DNA from 4 places in the Rhodobacter capsulatus SB 1003 genome. Region 1 is predicted to be linked to each of the others. Evidence: riboswitches for the same ligand, from Rfam matches in the RefSeq annotation. Region 1 holds a riboswitch; each other region holds the start of a gene.
The links. Region 1 has a riboswitch for cobalamin ahead of RCAP_RS00795 (ABC transporter substrate-binding protein). Riboswitches for the same ligand answer to the same signal wherever they lie in the genome.
Positions count from the first base shown of each region.

Region 1 (7,781 bases):
CTGCGCATCCGGCCCGGCCAGCACCCGCAGCAGCGCCTGTTTGAACGGCCCCACCGGATCGAGCAGCGGCCCGATCAGCACAAAAGCCACCAGCACGGCCAGCAGGCCAAGCCCGAGATGTCTTGCCCTCATGCCCGGACCTCCCGCGGGTCGATGCGGCGCAGGGCCAGATCGATCAGCGTGTTGAGAAGGACGAAGGACAGCCCCATCACCAGCGCCGTTCCCTGCACCATCGGCACGTCGCGGTGAAACACCGCATGGATCAGCGCATGGCCGATGCCGGGCCAGCCGAAGATGGTTTCGACCACCACGACGCCCTCGGCCAGCAGCACGAATTGCAGGCCGAGATAGGTCAGCAGCGGGGCGGCGATGGCCCGCAACCCATGGTGCAGCAGCACCTGTCCGTCGCTCAGCCCCTTGGTGCGGGCAAAGGCATGGGCGGGGCTTGCGGCAAAGGCCGCCATCGCATCGCGGGCAATCCGCGCCGAGGCCGCAGCCAGCCCCAGCGCCAGCGTCAGCCCGGGCAGGACCAGATGGCGGATGTCCCCGTGCCCCGCGGCGGGCAACAGCTGCAGCTGCACCGCAAGAACCACGATCAGCACGAGGCCAAGCAGGAATTGCGGCACCGCGCGAAAGGCCGCCGCCGCCACCAGCAGCGCGCGGTCAAACCGCCCCCCGGCCCGCAGACCGGCGTAAATGCCCAGCGGCGGCCCGATCAGCAGCGAGAGCCCCAGCGCCACCGCCGCCAGCTGCAGGCTGGCGCCCAGCTGATGCGCGATCTCCTGCCAGACCGGCAGGCCCGAGACCATCGAGCGGCCCAGATCCAGCCGCGCCAGATCGGCCATCCACTGGGCGAACAGCACCAGCGGCCCGGCGCCCAGGTTCAGCTCGGTCCGCACCGCCTCGGCCAGATCGGCCGAGGCAAGGTCATAGCCATACCGCGCCGCGGCGATGCGAAAGGCCATGTCCCCGGGCATGGCCCGCATCATCAGAAACGACATCACGCCGACAACCAGCGCGACGCCCGCCGCCTGCAACAGGCGGAAGGCAAGGGTCCGAAGCGCGAAGGTCACTGCACGATCTCCGCCGATTTCAGCCCGAAGGTCCGTTCATAGGGGTCGATCACGATCCCCTTGACGGAGTTCGACACCGCCGCCGTCTGCTGATACCAGGCGATCGGCACGACCGGCAGCTCGGCCTGCAAGGTCGCGGACAGCGCGGCTTTTTCGGCCGCCGTGCCGCCCCCGGCCGCGATCTTGCGCACCGCTGCGGTGAAGGCGGGATTGTCCCAGCCCATCGCCCCCCAATCGCCCGTGGGGGCGTAATCCTGCATCAGCGTGCCGACCGGATCGGGGACCAGCGCGAAATTGCGGGCAAAGAGCGCCATCTGCAGCGTTCCGGCCGCATGTTTTGCCGGGATTTCCGAGGAGTTGGTGGCATTGATCGTCACCGCGATGCCGACCTCGCGCAGCATCTGCTCCAGCACCGCCGCCGTCAGCGGCAGTTCCGGCCGGTCGGGATAGGTCAGCAGCTCGACCGCAAAGGGCTGGCCGTCATGTTGCAAGATGCCATCGGGCCCGGGCAGCCAGCCCGCCGCGGCAAAGGCGGCCTTGGCGGCTTCGGGGTCGTAACCGAGCGGCGCCAGCGCCGGATCATGCCAGGCCGCCATCGCGGGCGGGAACATCTGCGTCGCCGCCGCCGGATAGCGCAGGACCGCCTGCGCCAGCCCGGCCCGGTCGATCGCCAAGGACAGCGCCCGCCGTTCTTCGACCGTGTCAAAGAAGGGCGCGGCGGCATTCAGTTTCAGCAACAGCACCCGCGGCAGCGAGACGGAATGCACGGTGACGGTCTTGACCGAGGCAAGCCGGGTGACCGAGGCGGGATCAAGGTTCACCACCAGTCCCGCATCGCCCGATTCCGCCATCAAGGCCCGGGTCTCGGCCCGGCTGACGCCTGCGTAATGGATCGCCTCCAGCTTGGCGGGGCCGCCCCAATAGCCATCGAACCGCAGGGCTTCCAGCCGCAGCGGCGGCTCCAGCACGGTCACCCGGAACGCCCCGGTGCCGATCAGCGCCGTCACCGTGCCATCCGCGGCATAGGCGGCAGGGGCCAGAATCCCGGTGCGATATTCGGCAAGGAAGGCGGGCAGGGCGGCAAACGGGGTCTTGAGGGTGATCACCACCTCCTCGGCTTCGGCGGCAATCGCGGCCACCGGCGCCTTGGCCAGGATGCCTTCCTTTTTCCACGACCAGGTCAGGGCCAGCGCGGCGGCCTCGGCGGTCAGCGGGCTGCCGTCATGGAACCGCACGCCGGGGCGGATGTGAAAGCGCCAGACCAGCCCGTCCTCCGACACCGACCAGCGATCCGACAGCCCGGGCAACAGCGCCCCGGTCGCATCGCTGTTCACCAGCGTTTCCATCACGTCGAGCTTGAGGAAGATGTCCCCCGACAGAAGCGGATCGGCCGCCTTGATCTCGAAGGGCGCGGCGATATCAAGCGTCACCGGATCGGCCAGAACCGGCAGCGCGGGCAAGGCCGCGATCAGCGCGGCAAAGGAAAGGCGGGAAAGCAAGAGCGGTCTCCGTATGTTATGTAATTACGTATTATTCGCCTGCCCTGCAAAGCGCAAGGAAGGCGGGGCCCCCTGGCCGGATCGGCAAGGATCAGCGCGCGGCGGTCAGCTCAAGACGGTGCCCCGACCGGGACGGTCCGGGGCGGAGGGATGGCGAAGGCGCGCAGCAGGATCATGGGTCGTTCCTCTCTGGGCCGTGCGGGCACGGCATTCCGAAAGGACGGACGGGATGAGGCACGCGGCAGACCGCGGCCTGCCCCGGGCCAGACGCACACCCCGGCGTCCGGACTGGCACCCGGACAGATCCGGGCGCATCACAGGCAGGTCTCCTGGCTTGCGGGTCTTCGCTTTGCCGGCCTTCCCGGACCGGCAGGCCCAGTGGCATCTTCGGCATCGCTCGCCGCTCACAGTTGCGGGGGCAGCCACGGATTTGGCGCCTGATGGCTACACCGCACCGTATTCCCTCTTTCCCCCCCTGGTGCGTGACGCCGCCTGCGGGGGACCGATGACGCCCCCAAGGGCCACAACCGCAAGGGATTGTCAATCGCCCCGGCGCGGCGGCCCGCCTCTTGACAAAATTACTCGGAATTCCTTTCTATCACCCAGGCCCCGGCTTGGGGTCGTGTTGCCCAGCATGTCGCCAGGTCATTGCCGCAAGGTGAAAGGTTCGACATGCCCGCGTTTTCCCCCCGCCCCTTCCGGTGCCCGGCATGACCGCGGCCCTGACGCGTCTGACCGCCCCGCCTGCGGTCGAGAGCTTCTTTGCCACGATCGGCGCCGATCCGCTGTCCTGCGCCTTCCCGCGCAAGGGCGGCGCGCATCCGGGCGGGCCGATGGCGCCGGTGCCCGAGGCGCAGCTGGCCGCCACCTGGGACCGGCTGATGGCCACCCCGCGCAGCCGCCGCGCCGTCGCCTATGTCCATATCCCGTTTTGCGAAAACCACTGCCTGTTTTGCGGCTTTTACCAGAACGCCTGGCGGCCCGATCTGGGCACTTCCTATGTCGATGCGCTGATCGCGCAGCTGAGGGGCTTTGCCCGGCACCCCGCGCAGGAGGGGCCGCCGCTGCAGGCGGTCTATCTGGGCGGCGGCACGCCCACGGCGCTTTCTGCCCCCGACATCGCCCGGCTGGTCCGCGCGCTGCGCAGCCATCTGCCGCTGGCGCCCGATTGCGAGATCACGCTGGAAGGCCGGGTCCATTCCTTCGGCCTTGAAAAGGCGCGGGCGGCCTTTGACGCCGGGGTGACGCGGATCTCGCTTGGGGTGCAAAGCTTCTCCGATGCGATCCGCCGCCCGCTGGGCCGCAAGGCCAGTCGTGCCGAAATCCTTCAGGCGCTGCAAGGGCTTGTGACGCTTGATCAGGGCGCGGTGATCGTCGATCTGATCTATGGCCTGCCCGGTCAGAGCCCCGAGGATGTCGCCGCCGACGTGCGGCTTTGCGCCGATCTGGGGCTCGACGGGCTGGACCTTTACGCGCTGAACCTGATCCCCGGAACGCCGCTTCTGACCGCGATCGAAAAGGGCAAGAAACAGGTGGCCGCCCCCGACCGGCTGGGCCATTTCTTCGCCGCAGGCGAGGCCGCGGCCGAGGAAATGGGCTGGCGGCCGATCTCCACTTCGCATTGGCAGGGCAGCCTGCGCGAACGCTCGGTCTATAATCTTGCGGTCAAAAGCGGGGCGGATTGCCTTGCCTTCGGCGCGGGCGCGGGCGGCTTTCTGGGCGATCTGAGCTTTCGGCTGACCCCCGATCTGGCGCGCTATTCCGGGCAGGCGGCCGCGGGCACCGGGCTTGTCGCGGGGATGATGCGGCAGGCGGCCAGCGCCCCCGTCGCCCAGGCGATCAAGGCCGGGATGGAGCGCGGGATGCTCGATCTTGCCCGTGCCGAAACCGCGCTGAGAACGCTGATCCCCGCCCCCGGCCTCAGCCTGACCGATCATTTCGCGCCGCTGCTGGCGCAATGGCAGGCGGCCGGGCTTTGGGCGCCAGAGCACCGCTTTTACCGGCTGAGCCGCGCCGGACGGTTCTGGCAGGTGCCGATGACCACCCGCCTTCTGGGCTGGCTTGCCCACCACCCCGACCTTTCCCGAAACTGACGGAGACAGAGATGCCCCAGACGATTGCCGAAGCCCTGGCCGCCACCCCCCATGCGGCGCTGGAAGACATTGCCCGCGCGGCCGATACCACACCGCTTGCGGTGCTTGCCGCCCTGCCCGCGGGCGAGGTGACCGCCCTGCCCGGGACGCTGATGGTCGAGGTTCTGGACGCGATGGCGGGCTGGGGCGAGATCACCCTTGTCGTCAACACCGGCCCGGTGATCCTCGAGGCCAAGGCGCCGCTGCAGGGCGGCACCGTCGCGCAGGGGATGTACAACTTCAAGGGCAAACCGATCGGCGGCCATCTGAAAATCGACGCCTGCGCCTGCGTCGCCTTTGTCAGGCGCAAGCTCTTTGGCAGCGAAACCCGCTCGGTGCAGTTTTACGACACCGCGGGCGGCTGCATGTTCAAGGTCTATCTGGGCCGCGATGCCAGCCGCCAGATGATCCCCGCGCAGATCGCCGCCTTTGACGCGCTGGAAAGCCGGCTCTGCGCGGCGGTGGCCTGAGCGGCGCTTTGACCGGGCGCGGCGCGGGTCGGTCGCGCAACCGCCGATGTCAGCGCCGCCGGGCAGCTGCCGTTTCCGGTTGTCCCGGGATCGATATCGTCTATGGTCCGGCGCCGAATGCGCCGAAGCAAAGGACGCACTGTGGATCTCTACGATAGCCGAAACGCCATCAGCGCCTTCCTGTTCAAGAAATGCCCGCCGGAGCCCGTGGATCTGGCCTTTGTCTTCTGCAGCCCGTCGGTCAGCAGCCTGCATCCGGCCATCGCGCTTTACAGGTCGGGGCTGACCCGGACCCTGCTGATCTCGGGCGCGGGCACGGCCGTCGACGGATCGGCGGAATGGTCCTTTTATCGCGATCATGCGCTGCGCGCGGGCGTGGCGGAAAGCGCGTTGCTGCTGGAAAAGAACGCCCGCAATACCGCCGAGAATGCCGCTTTCGGGGCGGCGCTGATCGGGACGGAACTGGGCTGGGCGAAGATCCGCAGCCTTGCCGTTTGTGCCAAGCCCTTTCACATGCGCCGCGCCCTCATGACCCTGCGCCGACATGTGCCGCCCGAGGTGCGGCTGGTTGCCCAGCCCCCCGACGATCCCGGCGATCTGTCCGCGGAAACCTGGTGGCAGACGGCGCAGGGCCGCAAGCGCATCTTCACCGAACTGGGAAAGATCGGCGAATATGCGCTGAAGGGAGATCTGGGCGATGTCTGACCGGACCCGGCTGCACCTGATCGGTGTCGGCGGCAGCGGCATGTTGCCACTGGCGCTTCTGCTCCGGCAGGCGGGCCATCCGGTGACCGGCAGCGACGATCTTTGCGCCCCGGCGCGTCTGGACCTGCTGCACGCGCAGGGGATATCGGTCCTGTCCGGCGCGGATCCGGCGCTTGCGCGGGCCGCGGATTGTGTCATAGCCAGCCCGGCCATTCCCGAGACCCATGTGGAACGACGGGCGGCCCGGCGCGCGGGCCTGCCCGTCAAGAGCCGCGCCCGGGCGCTGGCCGAGGTGATCGCCGACCGGCAGACCATCTGCGTGGCGGGCAGCCATGGCAAGTCGACGGTGACGGCGATGCTCATCCACATCCTGAGCGCCGCGGGGCAGGAGGATTTCGGCTACATGCTGGGGGCCGCCTTTGCCGATGCCGCCCGTCTTCCCGCGCGGCTGGGGGCGCCCGATGCACCTTTCGTGACCGAAGCCTGCGAAGCCCATGGCGCCTTGGCAGCCTGGCAGCCCTCGCTGGCGATCCTGACCAATCTCGATGACGAACACGCCGATCACTACGGCGGGCTGCCCGGGCTGAGACGCGCGGTCGCGGACTTCCTGTCGCGGCTGCCGCCAGAGGGGCGGGCGGTGGCCTGCGGCGACGATCCGCAGGTTCTCGACCTCCTGCGCCGGGCACGCTGTGCGGCGCTGACCTATGGCCTCGGCGCGGACAATGACCTGCGGGCGGTTCCCGACGGGACGGGGGGCGCCACCGTCTTTCTGAACGGAACCGACCTGGGGCGGCTCTCGCTGATCGTTCCGGGGCGCCACAACCTGCGCAATGCGCTGGCCGCCCTCGGAATGGCGCTGACCCTTGGCATCGGGTTTGCGACCGCGGCCGGGGCGCTGGCAGACTTCCCGGGACTCGCGCGGCGGCTGCAACCTGTGGCCCCGGGAAACCGGCTGCGCCTCTTTGACGATTTCGCCCATCACCCGGCCGAGATCGAGGCCGCGCTGGCCGTCCTGCGCGAGACGACGGAGGGGCGGCTGATCGCGATCTTCGAGCCGCAGCTGCACAGCCGGATCACGCTCATGGCCGCGCGCTTCGCGCAGGCCCTTGGGGCGGCGGATCACAGCTATCTGCTGCCGGTGGTCGCGCTGGGCGAAACCGCCCAAGCCGGGAACGGCGATGCCGCGCTGGCCGAAGCCTGCCGCGCCGGGGGGCTTTCCTGCGACCATGTTTCGGACATGTCAGAGCTGCTGGCGCGGTTGCAGGCAGACCTGCAAGGCGACGAGACGCTTGTCGTGATGGCGGGCGGCAGCGGCGCGGCGATCGCCCCGCGGATCGCGCAGGCGCTGTCGCATCCGCCCGGGCCCCGTGCCGCGGCCGCGCCGAACATCCTGATCGGCGAAAGACGGCCCCCGCCGCCGGATCTGCTGACCCTTGTCGCGGCGCAGGCGCGGCGGCGGCCCCGGGCGCCCGCCGTCGAAATGGGGCACCGCCGTCTGAGCTACGCCGATCTTGTGCAGCGCAGCGACGACCTTGCCGCAAGCCTTGCCGCGGCGGGCGTCGGGGCAGGCGACAGCGTCGGCGTCTGTCTTGGCCGGACGGTGGACCGGGTGACCGCCTTTCTGGCCACGCTGCAGCTTGGCGGCGTCTTCGTGCCGCTCGACCCGGCCCTGCCGGAGGAGCGGCTGCGCCAGATGCTGGACACCGCGGCGGTGCGGACGGTCGTGGTGAATGCCGCAAGCCCGGCCCTGCCGGACATCGGCCTGCGCATCGTCCCTTGCGGTCCGCTGCCGGAACGGGGCGAAGCCGCCGCGCCGCAGTGGCAACCGCAGCCCCCGGCGGCCGGGGCGCCCGCCTACATGATCTTCACCTCCGGCACGACCGGGGAACCGAAGGCGGTCGA
Region 1 is NC_014034.1:167,827-175,607, reverse strand. Features, by position in the region: gene RCAP_RS00805 (ABC transporter permease) at 1-132, opposite strand, end outside; gene RCAP_RS00800 (ABC transporter permease) at 129-1,073, opposite strand; gene RCAP_RS00795 (ABC transporter substrate-binding protein) at 1,070-2,572, opposite strand; cobalamin riboswitch at 2,875-3,094, opposite strand; gene hutW (heme anaerobic degradation radical SAM methyltransferase ChuW/HutW) at 3,283-4,665, shown strand; gene hutX (heme utilization cystosolic carrier protein HutX) at 4,677-5,174, shown strand; gene RCAP_RS00780 (YdcF family protein) at 5,316-5,879, shown strand; gene RCAP_RS00775 (amino acid adenylation domain-containing protein) at 5,872-7,781, shown strand, end outside.

Region 2 (7,781 bases), 1.4 Mb from region 1:
GGTGCGGATCGTCGCGCCCCATTTCGCAAGCAGGCTTTTCGTCGTGCCCGCCGAGACCGTCGCCTGCGCATCCGTCCCGCCCGTGCCCGCCTGTGCGCCCGCCCCCGATCCCGCCGCGCGCGAGGCGGCGCGGCTTTCGCTTTGCACCGGCGCGGGTTTCGCCTGCTTGGGTTTTTCCGCCCGCGGCCGCGGCTCGGGTTTCGGCTTTGGCGGCGGGGGCTTCGGTTTCTCCTCGGCGCGCTTTGGTGGCGTGATCTTCGGGGGCTCGGGCGGCAAAAGCACCGGATCGGGCAGCCGCACCTGGGGAATGTCGATCACCGGCGCGGTCAGCGGCAGCGCCATCTCGGGCTCGGGCAGCTGGATCTGCGGCGCCAGATCGACGAAGGTCGCGGCGATCGCTTCGAGGCCGTCCAGATCCTCGCCGCCCGCGCCCGCCGCCACCAGCGCCGCGGGGGCGGCCTCGGTCTGCGAGAGCACGGAAACCGCGACCGCATGCAGCGCCAGCGAGAGCGCCAGCCCCCACAGAAGCGCCCGCCCGGGCACTTCGGGCGGATCGGTCAGCGCAAGGCTCACGGCGCGGCCTCCTCCAGCCCGACAAGGCCGATCTTCAGATAGCCGCCCGCGCGCAGCTGGTTCAAAAGCCCCATCATCTCTCCGTAAGGCACGGATTTGTCGGCGGAAACAAAGATGCGTGTGGCCAGATCGCCCTGTGTCGCCTCGGCCAGCCTTGCGGGCAGATCGGTCGCACTGACCGGATCGCGGCCCAGCATCAGCCCCTTTTCGGCGCTGAGCGACAGCACGACCGGCTCGGGCGGGCGCGGTTGCGGCTGGCCCGAGGCCACCGGCAGATCCAGCGGCACATCGACGGTCGAGAGCGGCGCGGCGACCATGAAGATGATCAAAAGCACCAGCATCACATCGATGAAGGGCGTGATGTTGATCGCGGCTTCGGGGGTCAGATCCTCGCCGTCAGACAGCCGGACCGCCATTATTCCGCCACCAGATGCAGGGATTTCACCGTGGGCGCCAGCCGCGCCCGGTCCAGATCGCGCGAGAGCGTGCGTTCGACCAGCGCCGCCGCATCGGTCAGCGCGGCGCGGTAGCCGCCGACGGCGCGGGTCAGGTGGTTGTAAAGCAGCACCGCCGGGATCGCCGCGACAAGGCCGAGCGCCGTGGCCATCAGCGCCTCGGCGATGCCGGGGGCGACGACGGCCAGGTTCGACGAGCCGCTTTCGGCAATGCCGACAAAGGCGTTCATGATGCCCCAGACGGTGCCGAACAGCCCGACGAAGGGCGCGGTCGAGCCGATCGAGCCCACCGCCGTCACCCCCGATTGCATCGCCCGCGCCGCCCCGGCCTCGATCCGGGTCAGATCGATCGCGACGCGCTCCTTGATGCCCGCATCCGGCAGCCCCGCCGAGGCACCGATTTCCGCACGTGCCGCCGCCTGCATCCGCGCCACAATCCCGCCGCTCAGCGCCGCGCCAAGCGTGCCGCGCGCCGCCAGCACCCGGTAATCGCGCGTCAGGCGGCGGCGGGCGCGCGTCAGCTGCACCAGCTTGCCCGCCCAGATCGCCCAGGCCAGCACCGAGGCCGCAAGCAGCCCCAGCATCACGCCCTGCACCAGAATATCGGCATGGGCAAACATCGCCAGCGGCGTCAGCGCCTCGGAGGCGGCGGCGGCGCGCAGGGTCTCGGCCAGACCCGAAAGCCCGACACGGTCAAGAAACAGGATCAGCGTGCTATCGGCAGCGGCGGGAACGACGGGCGGCATGGCAGACCTCGGGGGCGTTCAGGGCGGAAAGGGGCGGCTGGCGGAAGGCTGGCTTTGTCCTCTCCTGCGCTTGTTGAGTGAACTTGTCAAGTAATGGACGGGGCAAGCGCCGGGCCATCTTGGCCGCGGTCCGGCGCGCGGGGGCGGCAGGCGGCGGCAGGCTGGGGCAAGGCGGCATCGGTCGGACCTTTCGGCTCGGGCCGAAGGGCCCGGCAGGGGGGATGTCGCGGAAAAGCTGGGCTTTCCGCAGACGGCGGGCCACCACTGCGGAACGGGCCGCTTCCGCGGCGCCCCTCGCGCCCCGGAAAGGGTGAATGTCCAAGCAGGTCTCCTGGCTCGCGGGTCTTCGCTCTGTCGGCCTTCCCGGGCGGGCCCAGTGGCATGTCGACGTCGCTCGCCGCTCACAGTTGCGGGGGCAGCCACGGTCTGGGCCCGGAGGCCGTTCCGTGTTCCCTTTCAATCCGACCCGCAGGCCGGAACTTGAACACGTCAAGCCAAATCCAATTTCGCCGCCGCGTCAAGCCGGAAGCGGGGCTTGGCCCGGGCCGCTCAGCCCCGGGGCGGGGCGGGCGTGCGCAGGATGCAGGGGATGCGGAAATGCGCCGGGCTGGCCGGGCCGCCCTCGATCAGCGCGAAGACCTTGGCGATCATCCCGTCCACGTCCTGCTCGATCATGCCGACATTGTCCGGCAGTTGCGCGGCGAAAGCGTCATAGTCGAAACAGCCGTAGCGCATCCGCCCGGCATGATCGGGCACGGCGCGGTTGAGCCAGCGCACCACCCCCTCGAGGGTGATCGTCGAGTTCACGAAGAGCCCCGGCGGCAGCGCCCCCGCCCGCGCGTCGAGCGCCCGTTCGGCCTTGTCGGGCGAATAGCCGCAGGCCAGAATCGCCTCCTCGGGCAGGGGCAGGCCGCGTTCGGCATGGGCGGCGCGAAAGCCGCGGATCCGCTCGGCGGTGTTGTGATCGCCCGCCCGCCCGCCGATGAACAGCAGCGGCCCGGTGTAGCCCAGATCGTCGCGGCAACGATCCAGAATCAGATGCGTCAGCGTCTTTGCCCCGGCATAGTTGTCCGAGGTGACCGAGGCCGCCTTCGATCCCGGCAAATCGAGGTTGACCACCCGCACCCCGGCCGCGGCGCACAGATCGGCGATCCGGTCCGGGTCGGTCGCGCCATTCGCCACCAGACAATCGACCTGATAGGACAGAAGCGCCCGGGCGGCCTCGAATTCCAGCTCGGGGTCGCGCTGCGTGCAGGTCATCACCGGAAACATCCCATGCGCGCGGGCCACCGCCTCGAACCGCTCGGCCATCGCGCCGAAATAGCGGTTGTCATATTTCGGCACGATCATGCCGACGATGTTCGAGCGCTCCCGCCGCAGCAGGCTGGCCTGGAAATTCACCGCATAGCCCTGATCGCGCGCCAGTTCGGTGATCCGCTCGGCCAGCTTTTCGCTGATCCGCCGCTTCTTCCAGGACCCGTTCAGCACCGCGCTGACCGCGCTGGGCGAGGTTCCCGCCCGTTCGGCCAGGTCATAGATCGTGGGGCGCTTGCGGCCGGGGCCAAGGGTGTCGGTCATGCTTTCCCGTCATGTTGTCATCTTCCATCTTGACGTGAATCGAAACCGGATGCAATTCTGCTTCATCGATTGAGCAAGCTTGCGCAACCGATGAAGCAGGCGAGGCGGAGGCGTGGAGGAGGCGCAACCGGGTCGTGTCGGCACTGCCGGGCGGGTGCTTCGCCCCGGGCGGCCGGCGACGGGACCGGGCCAAGACCGGGCCTTGGCCTTGCGGATCATCCAGAGGAGGAGACCAGGATGAACAAGACGATTTCGCTGGCGGGGGCTTCGGTTCTTGTCGCGGCTTTCTTCGGCGCCGCGGCCAGCGCGCAGGAGGCGGCCACGGTGGCTTTCCTGATGCCCGACCAGGCCTCGACCCGTTACGAGCAGCACGATTTCCCCGGCTTCAAGGCGGCGATGGACAAGCTTTGCGCCGAGTGCACGGTGATCTATCAGAACGCCAATGCCGATGTGGCGCTGCAACAGCAGCAGTTCAACTCGGTGATCGCGCAGGGGGCCAAGGTGATCGTGCTCGATCCGGTCGACAGCGCCGCCGCCGCCGGTCTGGTGGAAATCGCGCAGTCGCAGGGCGTCAAGGTCATCGCCTATGACCGTCCGATCCCGGCGAAACCGGCCGATTACTACGTCTCCTTCGACAATGAGGGCATCGGCTATGCGATCGCGAAATCGCTGGTCGATCACATGAAGGCCTCGGGCGTGCCGGACGGCGCGGGGGTGCTGGAAATCAACGGCTCGCCCACCGATGCGGCCGCCGGTCTGATCCGCGACGGCATCCACCGCGCGCTGGAGGAATCGCCCTATACCAAGCTTTCCGAATTCGACACGCCCGATTGGGCGCCGCCGAAGGCGCAGGAATGGACCGCCGGGCAGATCACCCGCTTTGGCGATCAGATCAAGGGCATCGTCGCGGCCAATGACGGCACCGGCGGCGGCGCGATTGCGGCGCTGAAAGCGGCGGGCGTCGATCCGATCCCGCCGGTCACCGGCAACGACGCCACCATCGCGGCGCTGCAGCTGATCATCGCGGGCGATCAATACAACACGATCTCGAAACCCTCGGAAATCGTCGCCGAAGCTGCCGCGAACGTGGCCGTGACCTTCCTCAAGGGCGAAACCCCCGCGCCGAAAACCACGCTTTACGACACGCCCTCGGAGCTTTTCGTTCCGGCCGTGGTGACGCGCGAAAACATCAAGGCCGAGATCTTCGACAAGGGCATTCAGACCGCCGCCGAGATCTGCACCGGCGAATATGCCGAGGGCTGCAAGGCCCTGGGCATCGAGTAAGGTCCGGGCATCGAGTAAGGTCTGCGGATCGCGTAAGCTGTGACCGAAGGGCGCAGGCGGGCGACTGCCTGCGCCGCACTGGGGAGGAGAGCCTGATGGCTGTGAATGATGCGTCGCTTGCGCCCGCGCGCGAGCCGGTCCTGCGCCTGCGCGGGATCACCAAGACCTTTGGCGCCGTCTCGGCGCTGAGCGACATCGACCTTGACGTTCATGCGGGCGAGGTGGTGGCGCTGGTGGGCGACAATGGCGCGGGCAAAAGCACGCTGATCAAGATCCTGGCGGGGGTGTTTCAGCCCACATCGGGCACGATCGAATTCATGGGGCGGCCGGTCAGCATCGACAGCCCCTCGGCGGCGCTGACCCTGGGCATTTCCACCGTCTTTCAGGATCTGTCGCTGTGCGAAAATCTGGACGTGGTGGCGAACCTGTTCCTGGGGCAGGAGCTGTCGCCCTGGGCCTTGGATGAGGTGCAGATGGAGGTCCGCGCCTGGCAATTGCTGGGCGAACTTGCGGCCCGCATCCCTTCGGTGCGCGAGCCCATCGCCTCGCTTTCGGGCGGGCAGCGCCAGACCGTGGCGATCGCGCGCTCGCTGCTGCTGGAGCCGAAGATCGTCATGCTCGATGAGCCCACCGCTGCGCTGGGGGTCGCCCAGACCGCCGAGGTGTTGAACCTGATCGAGCGGCTGCGCGATCGCGGCTATGGCGTGATCCTGATTTCCCACAACATGGACAATGTCCGCGCCGTGTCCGACCGCATCGCGGTGCTGCGGCTTGGTCGCAACAACGGCGTTTTCACCAAGGACGCCACGCGCGAGCAGATCGTGGCGGCGATCATGGGCGCCGATGACAATGTCGCCGCCCGCCGCGATGCCATCGAAAGAACAAGGGCCCAGCAATGAGCATGAAACCCGACGCCTCGCCCATCGCCTATGACCGCGCCGATGCCCGGGTGCGGGCCGATACCGGGCTTGCCGGTGCCGCCCGCGCCTTCATCGACCGCATCCGCTCGGGCGATCTGGGCATCCTGCCGGTCGTGGTGGGGCTGATCCTGATTTCGGTGGTCTTTTCCACCCTGAACCCGGTCTTCCTGCTGCCCAACAACCTCGTCAACCTGCTGTTCGATGCCGCCGCAGTGGGGTTTATTTCGCTGGGCATCGTGCTGATCCTGCTTTTGGGGGAAATCGACCTTTCCGTCGGCTCGATGAGCGGGCTGGCCTCGGCCTTGGTCGGCGTTCTTTGGGTCAACATGGGGGTGCCCTTGCCGCTGGCCATTCTGGCGGCGCTTTCGGCCGGGGCGACGATGGGGGCGATCTATGCGACGCTTCTGAACCGCTTCACCATGCCGAGTTTCGTTTCCACCCTCTCGGGGCTGCTCGCGCTTCTGGGCATGCAGCTTTACATCCTCGGGCCGACCGGCTCGATCAACCTGCCTTACGCCTCGTTCCTGGTCCGCTTCGGGCAGATCCTGATCATGCCGGACTGGGCGTCTTATGCGCTGGCTTTGGTGCCGGGGCTGGGCATCCTGTGGTTCGGCTTCCGGCAGATGAAGGCGCGGGCGGCGGCGAACCTGTCGTGCACCAGCGCCAGCGTCGTGCTGGTCAAGGCGGGCGCCGTGACCCTGCTTCTGGAAGGCGCCGTCGCCTATCTGAACCTTGGCCGCGGCGTGCCCTTCATGTTCGTCGTCTTCGTGCTTTGCGTCGCGGCGATGCAATATGCGCTGACCCGGACGAAATGGGGCCGCTCGATGTTCGCCGTCGGCGGCAATATCGAGGCGGCGCGGCGCTCCGGCATCAAGGTCAAGCGCATCCGCCTGACCGCCTTCATGCTGGGCTCGTCGCTCGCAGCCCTTGGCGGGGTGTTTTCCGCCGCGCGTCTGGCCACGGCCAGCCAGCAGGCGGGGACGGGGGACGTGAACCTGAATGCCATCGCGGCGGCGGTCATCGGCGGCACCTCGCTTTTCGGCGGCCGCGGCTCGGCCTGGGCGGCGCTGCTGGGCGTGCTGGTGATCCAGTCGATTTCGAACGGCCTGACGCTTCTCAATCTCAGCTCGTCGCTGCGTTACATGATCACCGGGGCGGTTCTGGCCGTGGCCGTGATCATCGACTCGCTTGCACGGCAATCGCGCGCCAGCCACGGCCGCGCCTGACAACCGGAGGATAGAATGACAAATCTCATGCAGGGCAAAACCGCCGCCATCACCGGCGCCGCTTCGGGCATCGGCCTGGCCTGCGCCAAGATCCTGGTCGAGGAAGGCGCGCAGGTCGTGCTGATCGACCGCGACGAGACGAAACTGGCCGCCGCCTGCGCCGAGATCGGACCGGGGGCGCATCCGCTGTCGCTCGATCTTTTCGACGGCAAGGCGGTCTCGGGGATGCTGCCCGCGATCCGCAAGCTTGTGGGCGATCTGGACATCTTCCACGCCAATGCGGGCGCCTATGTCGGCGGCCCCGCGGCCGAGGGGAACCCGGATGTCTGGGACAAGGTGTTGAATTTGAACATCAACGCCGCCTTCCGCACGGTGAATGCGGTGCTGCCGCATATGATCGAACGCAAGACCGGCGACATCATCTTCACCTCCTCCGTCGCGGGGGTGGTGCCGGTGGTCTGGGAGCCCGTCTACACCGCCTCGAAATTCGCGGTGCAGGCCTTCCTGCACGCCACCCGCCGTCAGGTGGCGCCGCATGGCGTGCGCATGGGCGCGGTGCTGCCCGGTCCGGTGGTGACGGCGCTGCTTGATGACTGGCCGAAGGCGAAGATGGAGGAAGCCCTGGCGAATGGCTCGCTGATGCAGGCGCGCGAAGTGGCGGAAGCCGTTCTCTTCATGCTGTCGCGCAGCCGCGGCGTCGTCGTGCGCGATCTCGTGCTTTTGCCCAACAGCGTCGATCTTTGACCCCAAGGCCGCCTGCCCGGAGGATTTTCCATGTCCGCACCCACTGCCCGCCATCTTGTCGGGGTCGATGTCGGCACCGGCTCTGCCCGCGCCGGGGTCTTTGACCTGACCGGCCATCTTCTGGGCACCGACCACCACCCGATCACGCTTTTCCGCGAGGAAGGCTCGGTCGTCGAGCAATCGAGCGCCGAGATCTGGGCGGCGGTCGGCCGCGCGGTGCAGGGCGCGCTCAAGGCGGCGGGTCTGACGGGCGCG
Region 2 is NC_014034.1:2,541,780-2,549,560, reverse strand. Features, by position in the region: gene RCAP_RS18565 (TonB family protein) at 1-573, opposite strand, end outside; gene exbD (TonB system transport protein ExbD) at 570-989, opposite strand; gene exbB (tonB-system energizer ExbB) at 989-1,774, opposite strand; cobalamin riboswitch at 2,079-2,273, opposite strand; gene RCAP_RS11730 (substrate-binding domain-containing protein) at 2,324-3,352, opposite strand; gene RCAP_RS11725 (ABC transporter substrate-binding protein) at 3,590-4,636, shown strand; gene RCAP_RS11720 (ATP-binding cassette domain-containing protein) at 4,732-5,535, shown strand; gene RCAP_RS11715 (sugar ABC transporter permease) at 5,532-6,782, shown strand; gene RCAP_RS11710 (SDR family oxidoreductase) at 6,798-7,526, shown strand; gene RCAP_RS11705 (FGGY-family carbohydrate kinase) at 7,557-7,781, shown strand, end outside.
Region 2: it holds a riboswitch for cobalamin, as region 1 does, so the genes downstream of both, exbB (tonB-system energizer ExbB) here and RCAP_RS00795 (ABC transporter substrate-binding protein) in region 1, are expected to answer to the same signal.

Region 3 (7,781 bases), 1.1 Mb from region 1:
GCGACGCTGGCGATGGCGGCCGATCTGGGGCTGCGGCGGGCGGCGCTTGCGGGCGGGGCGATCGCGGCGGTGGCGGGCGGGCTTGTCGCGCTCAAGGGGCTTGGCTTCGAGAGCGGGGCGCAGATGCTGGCGACCGGGCATCTGGGCGGGGCGATGGTGGCTTTGGCGGTGATGCCGGTGCCTTTTGCCCTGGGCTGGGGGCTGGGCGGGCGCGCCGGGCTGACCGATTACCGGGTGCTCTTCACCGAAAGCTGGAACATTGTCGTGCGCTATGTCTCGGCGGGGCTGTTCGTGGCGACGGCGCTTCTGGTGCTGTGGCTGCTGGGCGCGCTGTTGCAGCTGGTGGGCGTGACGGTGCTGCATGACGTGCTGCGCGACGATCTGGGGCTGTGGCTGATTTCGGGCGCGGTGCTGGGGCTGGCCTTTTCGGTGGTGACGGAGCTGTCGGACACGGTCTCTCCTTATCTTCTGTTGCGGCTGTTGCGGCTTTTGACGCCGCTGGTGCTGGGCGTCGTGGTGGTCTTTGTCGCGGCGCTGCCGCTGCGCGGCCTGGGCGCGCTTTTTGGCGAGATCTCGGCGGCCTCGGCGCTTTTGGCGACGGCGATCGCGGCGATCGGGCTGATCTCGATCGTGGCGGACGAGGATGATGTCGAGGCGGCGCAGGGGCTGATCCTGACGCTTTCGGCGCGCGGGCTGATGGCTTTGGTGCCGGTGCTGGCGGGGCTGGCGATCTGGGCGCTGGCCCTGCGGATCGGGCAATATGGCTGGACGCCGGAGCGGGTGGCGGCCTCGGCGCTGGCCTTCGTGGTGGCGGGCTACGGGCTGGGCTATCTGCTGGCGCTGGGTCTGGGGGGGCGCTGGCGGGCGGCGCTGCGGCGGGTGAACGTGGCAATGGCGCTGGCGATCCTGGCGCTGGCGGTGCTGTGGCTGAGCCCGGGTCTCTCGCCCGAGGCGATCGCGGTGCGCTCGCAGCTGGCGCGGTTCGAGGCCGGGCGGGCGACGGTGGCGCAGCTGCCGCTGTGGGAGATGAAGCACGACTGGGGCCTTGCCGGGCAACGCGGGCTGGAGCGGCTCGGGGCGCGCGACGAGGCGGCGCTGGCCGAACGGCTGCAGCAGCTGGCAACGGCCGAGGGGCGCTGGCAGTTCGAGCATGCGGCTGAAACCGGGGCGCCCGCGCTTGACCGGCTGCGGGCGGCGGTGACGCTGTGGCCTGCGGGCGCGGCCTGGCCCGAGGGGCTGGCCGAGACGCTGGCGGGGGATCTGCGGGCGCCGGATCTGGGCGGCTGTGCCGCGGCGGCGGGCGGCGGCAGCGGCCGCTGCGCGCTGGTTCTGGCCGATCTTTTGCCGCAAGTGCCCGGACCGGAGGCGGTTTTCCTGAATGCGGCCGGGTATTTCAGCGCCGATGGCGTGCAGGTCCTGCGGCGGCAGGAGAGCGGCGACTGGGTCCGGGGCGGGCAGATCGTGCTGGGCGACAGGGACACGGTCTCGGTGGCCGAGATGATCGCGGCGCTGCGCGCGGGGGCGCCGGAGACGGCCTCGGTGACGGTGCAGGTGCTGCGGCTGGGCCGCTGGCAGGTCGGCATCACGCCGTGACCGCTTCCGGATTGGGGGTTTGTTAACAGCCGTTGCGCTATGGTCCGCGCGAGGAGGGTCCATGCTCGGCATCGTCAACAAATCCATTCAGGCTTTCCTGTGCAAGCACCACGGCAGCGCCGTCTGGCGCGAGGTGGCCGATCGTCTGCGCCTTGGCCCCGAGGGGTTCGAGGCGATGCTGACCTATGCCGATGACACGACCGAGGCGCTTTTGGCGGTGGCCGAGGGGCTGACCGGCAAGACGCGCGAGCAATTGCTGGAAGATATCGGCGCGGAAGTGGCGCAGACCGAACCGCTGCGGCGGCTGTTGCGCTTTGGCGGCCCGGATTATCTGGAATTCCTGTTTTCGCTTGATGATCTGCAGGGCCGCGCGCAGATGGCGCTGCCCGATCTGGAACTGCCGGAACTGACGCTGCAATCCGAGGCGCAGGGGCGGTTCACCCTGCTGGTGCGCGGCCGTTTTCCGGGCTGGGGCGCGGTGATGGCGGGGCTGATGCGGGCGATGGCCGATGATTACGGCGCCCTGGTGCTGATCGACCTGCTCGAGCCGCGCGAGGGGGCGGAACGGGTGCAGGTCGAGCTGCATTTCACCACCTATCATGTTGCGCGCCAGTTCGATCTGGCCGCCCCCGAGATGGGAGAGGCGTCATGACCCGGATCCTGCCCGTGGCCGCGTCGGTCCCGGCGCCGGAGCCGGTGCTGACGCTGAACACCGAGATGCTGGCGCGGCTGATGCCGATGTTTCTGTGGCTGGATGCGCGCGGGCGGATCCGCGCCATGGGGCCGACGCTGGCGCGGATCGTCGGTCAGGGGCCGGAGCGGGCGGAGGGGGCGGATTTCGCCCGCCATTTCACCCTGCGCCGGGCCCGGGGCGTCGAGCCCGGGCGCGAGGTCGCGCTGACCGGGCGGCGGCTGGTGATGACGCTGGTGCGCTATCCGATGTTCAACCTGCGCGGTCTTGCGGTGGCGCTGGGCCCGGGCGAACAGGCCGATGTGCTGGTGAACCTGTCCTTTGGCATCCAGCTGTCCGAGGCGGTGCGCTATTTCGGCCTGACCGAGGCGGATTTCGCCGCTTCCGATCTGGCGATGGAATTCCTGTTTCTGGCCGAGGCGAAGGCGGCGGTTCTGGGCGAGCTGACCGCCCTGACCGGGCGGCTGCGGCTGGCCAAGGCCGAGGCCGAGACCGAGGCGCAGCTGGATCCGCTGACCGGGCTGGCGAACCGGCGTGCCTTCGATGCGGCGCTGGGCCATGCGGTCAAATCGGCGACGCGTGGGCGGCGGAACTTTGCGCTTTTGCATCTCGATCTGGATTTCTTCAAGCAGGTCAACGACACCCTGGGCCATGCGGCGGGCGATGCGGTGCTGGTGCGGGCGGCGCATGTGCTGCGCGACGAGGTGCGCCGCGGCGATCTGGTGGCGCGGCTGGGCGGCGACGAATTCATCATCCTGCTGCGCGGCCCGGTCGAGCGGTCGATGATCGAGGCCATGGCCGAGCGGCTGATCGGCCGGATCGAGGAGCCGATCCGGCTGGACGGGGTGGATTGCCGGATTTCGGCCTCGATCGGGGTGGCGATCGCGCTGGAATGCCGTCCCGCGCTGGCCGAGGAGCTGATGGCCGAGGCCGATGCGGCGATGTATCAATCGAAACGCGCCGGGCGCGGGCGCTGGACGATCGCGCCCTTGCGCTTCGGGTCGCGGTCGCAGACCTGAACCGCCGGCCCGAACGGCTGTCGCGGCGCTGTCACAAGCCGGTGGCGCAGCCCGGACCGATCGGGTAGGGCAGGGGCATGAGACAGGGGTTTCCGATCGCCACGCGCGGCCAGAGCATCGGCCTTCTGGGCGGGTCTTTCGACCCGGCCCACGCCGGGCATGCCCATATCACCCGCGAGGCGCTGCGCCGCTTCGGTCTGGATCAGGTCTGGTGGCTGGTCAGCCCGGGCAATCCGCTGAAGACCCGCGGCCCGGCGCCGATGGCGCAACGCATCGCCCGGGCGCGCCGGGTGATGCCCGATCCGAAAGTGGTGGTCACCGGGCTCGAGGCGGGCCTTGGCACGCGCTACACGGCGCAGACGCTGGCCCGGCTGAAGGCGCTTTATCCGGGCGTGCGATTCGTCTGGCTGATGGGCGCCGACAATCTGGCGCAGTTCCACCGCTGGGAGGACTGGCGGTCGATTCTGGCGGCGGTGCCGGTGGGGGTGCTGGCGCGGCCGGGGCATCGGATGGTGGCGCGGCAGGCGCTTGCGGCCCGGATCTTCGCACGCGCACGGCTTCGTGCGGCGCAGGCGCGGCTTCTGGCTTGCGCGGACTTGCCCGCCTGGTGTTTCGTGCAGATGCCGATGTCCGATCTGTCCTCGTCTGCGATCCGGGCCGGGGGCGATTGGCGGGACGCAGCGGAAGGGAGACGGGCATGGACGTGACGCGGCGGGGGATCCTGGGCGGGATGCTGGGGGTGGGGGCCGGTCTGGCCACGCCCGCGGTGCTGCGGGCCGAGGGTGCGGCGCTGCGACTGCTGTCGGGCGAGGAGCTGATCGCGGCGGCGCGGCTGGGCGGCGATGTCGGCTATGTGGTGGCCGATGCGCGCAGCGGGCTGGTGCTGGAGGCGCGCGATGGCGGCAAGCCGATGGCGCCCGCCTCGACCGCGAAGGCGATCACCACGCTTTATGCGCTGGAAACGCTGGGGCCGCAGTTCCGCTTTCAGACCCGGGTGCTGGCGACGGGGCCGGTCTCGGGCGGGCGGGTCGAGGGCGATCTGATCCTGGCGGGGGGCGGCGATCCGACGCTGAGCACCGACGGGCTGGCCGATCTGGCGGCGGCGCTGGCGCAACAGGGGGTGACGGGCGTGCGCGGGCGGTTTCTGGTCTGGGGCGGCGCGCTGCCCTATGCCGAGGCGATCGCGGCCGATCAGCCGGTGCATGTGGGCTACAACCCGGCGATTTCCGGGCTGATCCTGAATTACAACCGCGTCCATTTCGAATGGAAGCGGGCCAAGGGCGGCTATGCGCTGGCGATGGATGCGCGCTCCGAGCGCCATGTGCCCAAGGTCTATACGGCCGATGTGGCGGCGGTGGCGCGGCAGGCGCCGCTGTTCGAGTATCGGCAGGCGGGCGGGCGCGAGCATTGGACGGTGGCGGCAAGCGCGCTGGGCAAGGATGGCAGCCGCTGGCTGCCGGTGCGGCTGCCCGAGGCCTATGCGGGCGACGTGTTCCAGACGCTGGCGCGGGCGCGCGGCATTGATCTGCCCGCCCCCGAGCCGGTGCGGGCGCTGCCTGCGGGGGCGCGGGTTCTGGTCGGCCAGCCCTCGGAGGCGCTGCCGAAGATCCTGCGCTCGATGATGAAATATTCGACCAACATCACCGCCGAGGCGGTGGGGATGACGGCCTCGGCGGCGCGGGGGGCGAATGCGGCGCGCGGCGCTTCGGGCGCGGCGATGAGCGACTGGCTGAGCGGGCGGCTGGGCGGCACGCGGGCGCGGTTCGTCGATCATTCGGGTCTGGGCGGCGATGACCGGATCGCGCCGATCGAGATGGTCAGGGCGGTGACGCTTTTGGGGCCGAAGGTCGGGCTGCGGGGCCTGATGAAGCCGTTCAACCTGCGCGACGAGGCGGGCGGCAAGGTCAAGGGCGCGCAGATCCGCGTCGATGCGAAGACCGGGACGCTGAATTTCGTCTCGACGCTGACCGGCTATATCACGGCGCCCGACGGCACCGAGCTGACCTTTGCGATCTTCACCGGCGATCTGGCGCGGCGGGCGCAATCGCGCGAGGCCGAGCAGGCGGAGGGCTCGCGCGGCTGGGTCGGGCGTTCGAAACTGCTGCAGAGCCAGCTCATCACCCGCTGGGCGACGCTTTACGGCTGATCGGTTGCCCCCGGCGGACGGGGGCGCGGGGTGGGCGGCTCGGTCTGCGGCTTGCCCGACCAGGGCTGCGGATAGTCGAGCCATTTCTGGATGAAGTTCCAGGATTGCTCGTAGCCGTCATGGGGCAGGGTGCAGGCGGAACAATCCTTGCGCGTCAAGCCGTTGCGGTCGGTGTAGGTCTGATAGGGACCGGGGCATTCATAGGCGATGAGCGGGCAGTAGCAAAACAGGCAGTTGAAGGCGCGCTTCACCCCCGGATGGCAGGGCAGGAACGGGCAGGTGCTGTTCGTGTAGCCCTTGAAGGCGGTGTTCGTTGTCGTGTCTTTCGGTTCCATGGCCTGGCCGCTCCGTTGTGTCGGGCCGAGGGCGGACAGGCGCGGCCCGCGCAAGCGGGGTCCATGCCTCCGGGCCCGCCGCCCGGGATGGTCTTTGGCCTGGCAGGTCTCCTGGCTTGCGGCTCGGGCGCCTGCTGCCCCTTCCCGGCCGGGGCCAGTGGGTGTTGCAGAAGGCTTGCCGCTGACAGTTGCGGGGGCAGCGCCGGAGTTGCACCGGCTTCCCTATTACCCCGCGGCGGCGTGCCGCAGGACCAAGGCCCGCTGAAGATGGGGGCGCGATGGGGCGGTGTCAATCGGCTTTGCGGCGTGTCGGGGCGCTTGGCCGACATCGGGCGGTGTCAGAGCGTGACGTGGCGCACCCGCGCCCCCCATTCGATCGCCACCGCATGCAGCCGGTCGATCGTCAGCTCGTCGCGGATTTCTTCCAGCATGCGCAGCTCGGGCTGGTGCAGCACGCCATCGGCCGCCGCCACGTCGCAGCCCAGCGCATAGGCGGTTTCGTAAAGATGATTGGGCAGCGCCGCGCGCACGAGACCGAACAGGGCGGCGATGCCTTCCTCTTCCTCGAAGAGCGCATAGACGGTCTGCGCCACGATGCGGATGCGGTCGATGTCATAGGTGGCAAAGATCGGCATGTGGTTCACCATCCGCTCGATGGCGACCAGTTCGGCGGTGCGGATCTTCGCGTCGGAGGCCGAGACGGCGACCATCACGGCGACAAGCGCGTCTTGCGGCGAAAGCGAGGGCAGGGTGTCGGTCACGGGCGTTTCCTTTTCTGGGTCTGCCGCAAGAATTATTGACGTTTCAGGCCCCGTTCAATAGGTCAGGCGCGAGGCGCATGGGGCGCCCGGATGAGGATTTGACCATGACCACCCTGCGCGACGCTGCGATGAACTCCAAAGCCTGGCCTTTCGAGGAAGCGCGTCGGGTGCTCAAACGCTACGAAAAGGCGCCGCCGAAAAAGGGCCATGTGCTGTTCGAGACCGGCTATGGCCCGAGTGGGCTGCCGCATATCGGCACCTTTGGCGAGGTCGCGCGCACGACGATGATCCGCCGCGCGTTTGAAATCATCTCGGACATTCCGACGCGGCTTTTGTGCTTTTCCGACGACATGGACGGCATGCGCAAGGTGCCCGAAAACGTGCCGCAGCAGGAGCTGCTTTACGCGAATATCCAAAAGCCGCTGACCGCCGTGCCCGATCCGTTCGGCGAATTCGACAGCTTCGGCAATCACAACAACGCCATGCTGCGCCGGTTTCTGGACACGTTCGGGTTCGAATATGAATTCGCCAGCGCGACGGATTATTACAAGTCCGGCAAGTTCGACGAGATGCTGATGCTTTGCGCCGAACGCTATGACGCGATCATGGCGATCATGCTGAAATCGTTGCGCGAAGAACGTCAGCAGACCTATTCCTGCTTCCTGCCGATCCATCCGGAAACCGGCCGCGTGCTTTACGTGCCGATGAAGCATGTCGATGCGAAGAACGGGCTGATCACCTTTGACGACGAGGACGGCCGCGAATGGACGCTGCCGGTGACGGGCGGCAAGGTGAAGCTGCAGTGGAAGCCCGATTTCGGCATGCGCTGGGCGGCGCTGGATGTCGATTTCGAGATGTATGGCAAGGACCATTCGACCAACACGCCGATTTATGACGGCATTTGCGAGGTCTTGGGCGGCAGGAAGCCCGAGCATTTCACCTATGAGCTGTTCCTGGATGATCAGGGGCAGAAGATTTCCAAGTCGAAGGGCAACGGGCTGACGATCGACGAATGGCTGAGCTATGCGGCGACCGAAAGCCTGTCCTATTTCATGTATCAAAAGCCGAAGACGGCGAAGCGGCTGTGGTGGGATGTGATCCCGAAAGCGGTGGATGAATACCATCAGCAGCTGCGCGCCTATCCGACGCAGCCGGTCGAGAAGCAGATCGACAACCCGGTCTGGCACATTCACGGCGGCCAGCCGCCCGAGTCGAACCTGGTGGTGCCCTTTGCGA
Region 3 is NC_014034.1:2,816,105-2,823,885, reverse strand. Features, by position in the region: gene RCAP_RS13030 (DUF4153 domain-containing protein) at 1-1,593, shown strand, start outside; gene RCAP_RS13025 (heme NO-binding domain-containing protein) at 1,655-2,245, shown strand; gene RCAP_RS13020 (GGDEF domain-containing protein) at 2,242-3,303, shown strand; gene RCAP_RS13015 (nicotinate-nucleotide adenylyltransferase) at 3,381-4,010, shown strand; gene dacB (D-alanyl-D-alanine carboxypeptidase/D-alanyl-D-alanine endopeptidase) at 4,001-5,449, shown strand; gene RCAP_RS13005 (cysteine-rich small domain-containing protein) at 5,440-5,784, opposite strand; cobalamin riboswitch at 5,869-6,055, opposite strand; gene RCAP_RS13000 (tellurite resistance TerB family protein) at 6,123-6,545, opposite strand; gene RCAP_RS12995 (lysine--tRNA ligase) at 6,650-7,781, shown strand, end outside.
Region 3: it holds a riboswitch for cobalamin, as region 1 does, so the genes downstream of both, RCAP_RS13005 (cysteine-rich small domain-containing protein) here and RCAP_RS00795 (ABC transporter substrate-binding protein) in region 1, are expected to answer to the same signal.

Region 4 (7,781 bases), 1.6 Mb from region 1:
CGCCAGATCGGGGTGGCGGCGATCCTTGTCACCCATGACCCGGCCGAGGCGCTGGCGGTGGCCGATCATCTGGCCGTGATGCAGGCGGGCAAGATCGAGGCTTTGGCCGATCCGCGCAGCCTTTATCACGCGCCGCCAACGCTTTACGCCGCGCGCTTTCTCGGTCCGGGCAGCACCCTGCCGGGGCAGGTGGCGGGCGGCGCGCTGGTGACGCCGCTGGGCCGGTTTGCCGCCCCGGGGCTGGCCGAGGGGCAGGCGGCGGTGGCCTTCTTTCGCCCGCAGGCGCTTGCGCTTTGCGATCCGGCCGCGGGGGCCCCGGCGCGGATCGAACGGGCCGAATTTCTGGGCGCGCAGGAGCGGCTGGTCCTGCGGCTTGAGGCGGGCGGGGTGGAGCTGCGGCTTGACCTGCCCTCAACCCGGCAGCCGCGCCCCCCGGGGCGGGTCGGTCTGCGGCTTGACCCGGGGGCGGTGCAGGTCTTTGCCGCCGCGCCGGAGACGGCGTCCTGACGCCGTTTCCGGCCGGGCACATCGGCGCAAGCCATTGCGCTTGAAGAAGATCATGCCGTGCAAGACCGCCGGTCATCCCCCCTGGAAAAAGCAGAGTTTCGGATATGTCATTCAAGCGGCGCTTTGCCCGCAGGGACGCGCGTCAATCAGAGCGTCCTGCGTCGCCTTTAACTTGCCCAAAGGGCTGAGATAACAAGTTCCGAACAAAACGAATCACCCCGGGCGGATTGCGCCGGGTCAAAGGGGAATCACGCCCGCAATCTACGGTAGACCCCGCAATAATAAAAGTCTTGTTCTGCGGGTGGAATTCGGGGAGTTTTCGACAAGAGACAGATCTCTTGCAGGCGTCGATTTTATTCGAGGGGCTGGACAGGAAATGATTGATCCCAATTTGCTGAATGACGGCGATATCCGCGGACTTGTCGCCCGTGCCGAGGAAGCCGCAAAACATGAGTCTCGCCTCAATATTCTTTTTCAGGACATTCCCCTCGAGGTTTACGGCCTTTTGCAGTTTGTCGGCCGTCCTGCCGGGCGACTTGGCGAGCTGCTGCCCCGGACACCGGCGGAAGCCGAGCAAATCAAATGGACCGGAACCCACGGGTCGCAAATGGTGACCGTCGCCTCCGGCTACATCAAATCCTTGCTGGCCCATGCCTCCTTTCTCAGCGGCAAGCCCGCCACCGAGATGATGTTCCTTGACCATGGCTGCGGCTGGGGGCGCATTCCGCGCTTTCTGTCCCGCTTCCTTGCGGCCGAACAGATCTACGGCTTCGATCCGATGGCGGAATCGATCGCCATCTGCGCGCGTGACAAGGTTCCGGGCACCTTCCGCCAATGCGACCCCTATCCCGACTCGCTTCCCGCCGATCCCGGCCAGAAATTCGACCTGATCAATGTCTTCAGCGTTTTCACCCACCTCAATGAAGCCTATCAATTCAAGGTGCTCGAGACGCTGCGCGACTATATTGCCCCCAAGGGCGTTCTGGCCGCGACCATCCGCCGCGATATCTTCTGGCAGGGGCCGCGCTTTGATGCCGCCACGCGTGAAACCATGATCCGGAAACACCGCAGCGAAGGGTTTGCCCATCTTGTCGGGGGCAATCTTGGAACCAAGGACAAGTCGGCCTTCTTCGGAGAAACTTCGACCAGCATCGCATATGTCCGCGACCGCTGGAAGGGCTGGACCCTTGTGGCCACGGATATCAGCGTCGCGCAACCGGGTCAGATCGTGCTTTTCCTGCAGCGCAGCTGATCGTGAACCAAAACCGCAGTCATGTCCGAGTTTTCCATGAACGAACCCTTTGAACCCATTGAACGTCACCACCCGCGGATGCCGCCGACCACCGCCTTCGGCCTGAAACCTCTGATCGATCGCGGGTTTCGGATTTCTGTCGGCGCCTACAGCTACGGAACGCCCGCGTTGAAATGGAACGAGGCTGAAAAGACCGCCCATTCCGTCGAGATCGGCGCCTTTTGTTCCATCGCCGCCGAGGTGTCGATTTATGTCGGCACGCAGGGCATTCATCCGCTTGATTTTGTCTCGACCTATCCGATGCGCATGGTCTTCGGGCCCGTGGCGGGGGCGGAACGCCCGGCGGGATATGAACGCGACCTGAGCGTCGTGATCGGCTCGGATGTCTGGATCGGCCGGGACACGATCATCCAGGCGGGGGTCCGGATCGGTCACGGCGCGGTCATCGGCACGCGCGCTCTGGTCACGTCGGATATCGAGCCCTACACGATCGCCGCCGGCATTCCCGCCAAGCCGCTGCGCAAGCGATTTACCGACGAGCAGATCGCCCGCTTTCTGGCGCTGAAATGGTGGACCTGGGAAGAGGAACGGATACGAAAGGTGCTGCGCCAGTTTGCGACGCGCGACATCGACTGGGCGCTGGATGCGTTGGAGGCCGTCGCGCCGTAACGGCTGCAGGACGAGCTGGCCCGGCCCGAAGCCATCGCTGCGCGGCAAAGGCAACGGCCCGAAGGGCGGGGCCGGATCGCGCAAATTCGACTTGTTTTTTTTCGAATATGACGCTGCGTCACACCGCCGATTTGATGCCGATCACAGGGCTTTCGGCGGGAATCGCCCGCGGCGCTAAACCGGTTGTTTTCTTTCCCGCGGCAGACTCACCTCGGTTGAACAGTTCGACTCGAGGGGTGAGATGACAGACCGCAACCGCGTGCCGCCCAGATCCTGCGGGATCTCTCCTGGCGGGCAAGGCGCCCGTGACGGGCGCAAATCCGGCATCGCGGCGGGGGCTGGCATTAGGACCCGGGCCCGCGATCTTTCTTGCAGGCCTGCGCCGGGTGGACTGAATTGCTTTTGAAAGGACCAAGAAACATGCGACTTTGGGGAATCTCGGCGCGTATCTATGCCATTGTGGCGCTTGCCTCTTTCTCGCTTCTCGTTTTGTCCGAGACGCTGCTGCATTTCGCGGTCGGGAACGCCTACGAAATGCGCCAGCAGCATCTGAGCGATGTCACGGACACCGCGGTCAGCATTCTGGCAGAGTTGCAAAAGCAGGTCGAAGCGGGCGAAATGGATCTGGCCGCCGCAAAGGCCGAGGGCGCGAAACGGATTTCCGGGTTGCGGTTTGACGACTCGGGCTATTTCTTCGTCATCGACCACAGCGCGACCGTGCAGGCGCATCCGGTCAAACCCGATTGGGTCGGCACTTCGAAGATCGACCTGACCGACCCGCAAGGCACGAAGATCTATCAGGAAATGATCGCCCTCGCCGAGTCCGAGGGCGCCGGGTCGATCCGCTACATGTTCCAAAAGCCCGACACCGACACGCCCGAAGAAAAGATCGGTTTCGTGCGCGATTTCACCCCCTGGGGCTGGATCGTCGGCACGGGGTCCTATGTCAGCGACATCGCGGCGGCGCTCGTGCATCTGCGGCAGGTCAGCTTCATCTCGATGGGGCTGGTGGCGCTGGTGCTGGTGGCGGCGGCGACCGGTCTTGCGCGCAGTGTCACCAAACCTCTGGCGCAGGTGCATGGCCGGATGGAGCGGATGACCGCGGGCGATGCCGAAAGTGCGGTGCCCTGCACCGATCTGCGCAGCGAAGTGGGCGACATGGCCAAGGCGATCGAGGTGTTCCGGATCTCGCTGCATGAAAAGGCGCAGATGGAAGAGCAGCGCAAGGCGCAGGAAGCCGCGCTGGCCAGGGCGCAATCCGAAGCGCGCGAGCGCGAGGAAGCCATGCGCCTGCGCGAGGCCGAGCTGGAACGCGAGCGTCTTCAGGAGGAGGCGCGGCGCCTGACCGAACGCGAAGAGCAGCGCCGCCGCGAAGAGGCCGCGCGTGAAGCGCAGATGGCCGAGCAAAACCATGTGGTCGGCACGCTTGCCGCGGGCCTGCGCGCGATGTCTGCGGGCGATCTGACCGGGCGGATCACCCAGTCCTTCCCCGAGTCCTATGAAAACCTGCGGCATGATTTCAACGCCGCGCTGGCGAAGATGTCGGGGCTGATCGCCTCGATCGTGCGGGCGACCGATGTGGTGGAACTGGAAACGCGCCATCTCAGCTCGGCGTCAAGCGAGCTTGGACGGCGCACCGAGATGCAGGCGGCCTCGCTCGAGGAAACCGCGGCGGCGATGAACGAGATGGCCTCGTCGGTGGAAAATTCGGTCGCCGGGGCGCGGACCGCGGCGCAGGCGGTCAGCCGGACCCGGACCACCACGGCAACGGGGCGCGATGTGGTGCGTCAGACCGCGCAGGCGATGGACGACATTGCCCGCAGCTCGGAACAGATCTCGCGCATCACCAGCGTCATCGACGACATCGCCTTCCAGACCAACCTGCTTGCGCTGAATGCGGGCGTCGAGGCCGCGCGGGCGGGGGAGAGCGGGCGCGGCTTTGCCGTCGTCGCCTCGGAGGTGCGGGCGCTGGCGCAGCGGTCTTCGGAAGCGGCGCGGGAAATCGCGACCTTGATCGATACCTCGTCGCGGCAGGTGGCCTCGGGGGTGGAGCTGGCCTCGCGCTCGGATACGGCGCTGGAACAGATCGAAACCCTTGTCACCGAACTGGACGGGCTTCTGGTCAGCATCGCCAATGCCGCGACCGAGCAATCGGCGGGGATCAGCGAGGTCACCGCGGCGGTGAACCAGCTCGATCAGGTCACCCAGCACAATGCCGCGATGTTCGAGGAAAATTCGGCCGCGACGCAGGGGCTTTTGAACGAGGCGCGCAGCCTCAAGGAGCTCAGCGGCGTGTTCCGGGTCGAGGACGAGGCGGCGCAGAGCCGGGCGGCCTGAGGCGGAACCGGCCGGGGCCGTCAGGCACAGGCGGCACGCATCCGGGGGGGCCTTTCGGAAGGCTCACAGATGGCAGGCAAAGCAGGGGCGGGCGCCGCTGCGGTCGATCCGGGCCTGCACCCGGAAGGCGCGGGCCAGAACCGTCTCGGTCAGGGCGGTGTCGGGCGGGCCATCGGCCAGAAGCCGCCCCTCGTGCAGCACCAGCACCCGGTCGGCAAAATCGGCGGCAAGCGTCAGGTCGTGCAGCGCCGTGATCACCGTCAGCCCGAGCCCCTTGAGCAGGGCCAGCAGGTCCAGCCGGGAACGGATGTCGAGAGGGGGCGTCGGCTCGTCAAGCACGATCACCCGGGGTTCCTGCGCCAGCGCGCGCGCGATCATCACGCGCTGCCGTTCGCCCCCCGACAGCGTGGCAAAGGGGCGGCTCGCCAGCGCCGTCAGCTCAAGCCGGTCGAGCGCCGCCTGAACAAGCGTCGCATCGGCGCCGTCGGGCGTGGCCAGCCCCGCGCCCCAGCCGCGCCGATGCGGCAACCGCCCCAGCGCGACGATCTGCCGGACCGTCAGGCCGAATTCGCCCGGCTGTTCCTGCAGCACCGCGGCCAGCACGCGGGCGGCCTCGGGCGCGCTCATCAGCCACAGATCGCGCCCCAGCAGCCGCACCGTGCCGCGATTGGGCGCGATCTGGCGGCAGATCAGCCGCAACAGCGCGGTTTTCCCCGCCCCCTTCGCGCCGCAGATCGCGAGACTCTGCCCCTCGGGCACGGCAAAGGAAATATCCGACAGAAGGTCCGGCTGCCCCTTTGGCCCCCAGAACACCCCGGAGAGATCGACCATGGTCACGGCTTCGTCCTTTCGCAAAGGGGAGGGGGGCCGTGTCGGGGCGGCGAGGGCCGGGCCGTCGCGCAAGCCCGCCCCGGCCCGGCCCCGCGGCCCGGAGCCGGGGGCGGCACCGGCGGCGCCCCGACATGCTGCGGCCCGGCCAAAGGCCGCCGCTTGCGCTGATCCATCGCATGCTCCTTCCGGGACACCCCGCCCGGCGGTTGATGACGCTGATGGCAGGTCTCCTGACTTGCGGGTCGTGGCTTCCCCACCTTCCCGGCCCCGCGGTCGGGGCCAGTGGTTGCCGGGGGGTGCTCGCCGCTTACAGTTGCGGGGGCAGTTACGGATTTGGCGGCTGATGCCTACACCACACCGTATTCCCTTTTCACCCGGCCGCGCGTGGCTTGGCCGGGAACCATCTGCCGCGAAGGTGCCCGCGAAGATCCCCGCCGTCAAGGCGCATTGCGACCGGCCTGCCGGGATCGGGGCCGTCTTCCCCCGCGGCGGCCGCCCCGCGGGCCCGGCCGGTGCCGCGGGTCAGGCCGCCACATGGGCGAGCAGCAGGCAGCTTTGGCTGTTGATCACCCCCGGAATTTCGCGGATCGCGCGCAGCACCCGGTCGAAATCGACCAGCGAGCCGGTGCGGATTTCCACCACCAGATCCCAGGCGCCGTTGGTGGCATGCACGGTGCTGACCTCGGGCAGGCCGGTCAGGGTCCGGATCACCTGCCGCGAGAGCTTGCCCTGCAATTCCACCAGTGTGATCGCGCGCACTTCGCCCTCGACATCCACATCGGTCTCGATGGTGAAGCGCCGGATCCGGCCCTCGGCCAGCAGGGTATCGAGCCGCAGCTTGGCCGTGGTGCGCGAGACCTGCGCGGCATGGGCCAGTTCGGTGATGCTCATCCGCGCATTCCGGCGCAGCGCGGCGATGATCCGCCGGTCGGTGGCGCTGAGGTCGGTCATCTGGTCATATTGTCCATATGGCTGGTCAGGATGAGCAGATAAAATACCAAGGTGATCAGAATGGCCAGCGAAACCTGCAACGAGGTTTGCGAGCCTTTCGCCTCTACAGGAGCAAAAGATGACGCGAAGCAGTATCATTCTCGGGGCGCCGATCCAGAGCGGCACCCACCAGCCGGGTTGCGTGATGGGACCGGCCAGCCTGCGCACGGCGGGGTTGATCGCCAGCCTGACGGCGCTGGGATGGCGGATCGAGGATCAGGGCGATCTGTCGATCGGTCCGCAGGCGGCGGTGGCCCATGCCAATCCCGCGGTGCATCATCTGGCCGAGACCCGCGCCTGGATCGCGCTTCTGGCCGCGCGCGCCGAGGCGGCCGCGGCGCAAAGCGATCTGCCGGTGTTTCTGGGCGGCGATCATTCCATGTCGGCGGGCACGATGGCGGGGGTTGCCGCCCATGCCGCGCGGCTGGGCCGTCCGCTCTTCGTGCTCTGGCTTGACGCGCATCCCGATCTGCATTCGCTTGATACCACCGAAAGCGGCAATCTGCATGGCACGCCCGTCGCCTATGCCTGCGGCCTTGGCGATTTCGCCGCCTATCCGCCGCTGGCCCATGCGATCGACCCGTCGCGGCTGTGCATGATGGGCATTCGTTCGGTCGATCCGGCCGAGCATCGCCGCATTCTCGAGCACGGGATCGAGGTGCATGACATGCGCGCCATCGACGAGACCGGCGTCGTCGCGCCGCTGCGGGCCTTCATCGACCGGGTCAAGGCGGCGAACGGGCTGCTGCATGTCAGCTTCGATGTCGATTTCCTTGACCCGGGCATCGCCCCCGCGGTGGGCACCACCGTGCCGGGCGGCGCCACCTTCCGCGAGGCGCATCTGATCATGGAATATCTGTGCGATGCCGGGGTTGTCACCTCGCTCGATCTGGTCGAGCTGAACCCGTTTCTGGACGAGCGCGGCCGCACCGCTTCGCTGATCTGCGACCTGGCCGCCAGCCTGTTCGGCCGCCGCGTGCTGGACCGTCAGACCCGGAGCTTCGCATGATGCTGCGCCCACAACCCTCGCAGCGGGCCTTCGTGCCCTTCGTCTCGGTCGAGAACATGATGCGTCTTGTGCATGCGATCGGCGTCGAACGGTTCATCGCCGATCTGGCGGGCCATATCGAGGCCGATTTCCGCCGCTGGCCCGAATTCGACAAGACCCCCCGCGTGGCTAGCCATTCGCGCGATG
Region 4 is NC_014034.1:2,272,675-2,280,455, reverse strand. Features, by position in the region: gene RCAP_RS10500 (ABC transporter ATP-binding protein) at 1-507, shown strand, start outside; gene RCAP_RS10495 (class I SAM-dependent methyltransferase) at 884-1,759, shown strand; gene RCAP_RS10490 (CatB-related O-acetyltransferase) at 1,781-2,428, shown strand; gene RCAP_RS10485 (methyl-accepting chemotaxis protein) at 2,849-4,765, shown strand; gene RCAP_RS10480 (ABC transporter ATP-binding protein) at 4,829-5,596, opposite strand; cobalamin riboswitch at 5,800-6,016, opposite strand; gene RCAP_RS10475 (Lrp/AsnC family transcriptional regulator) at 6,119-6,547, opposite strand; gene rocF (arginase) at 6,666-7,595, shown strand; gene RCAP_RS10465 (ornithine cyclodeaminase) at 7,595-7,781, shown strand, end outside.
Region 4: it holds a riboswitch for cobalamin, as region 1 does, so the genes downstream of both, RCAP_RS10480 (ABC transporter ATP-binding protein) here and RCAP_RS00795 (ABC transporter substrate-binding protein) in region 1, are expected to answer to the same signal.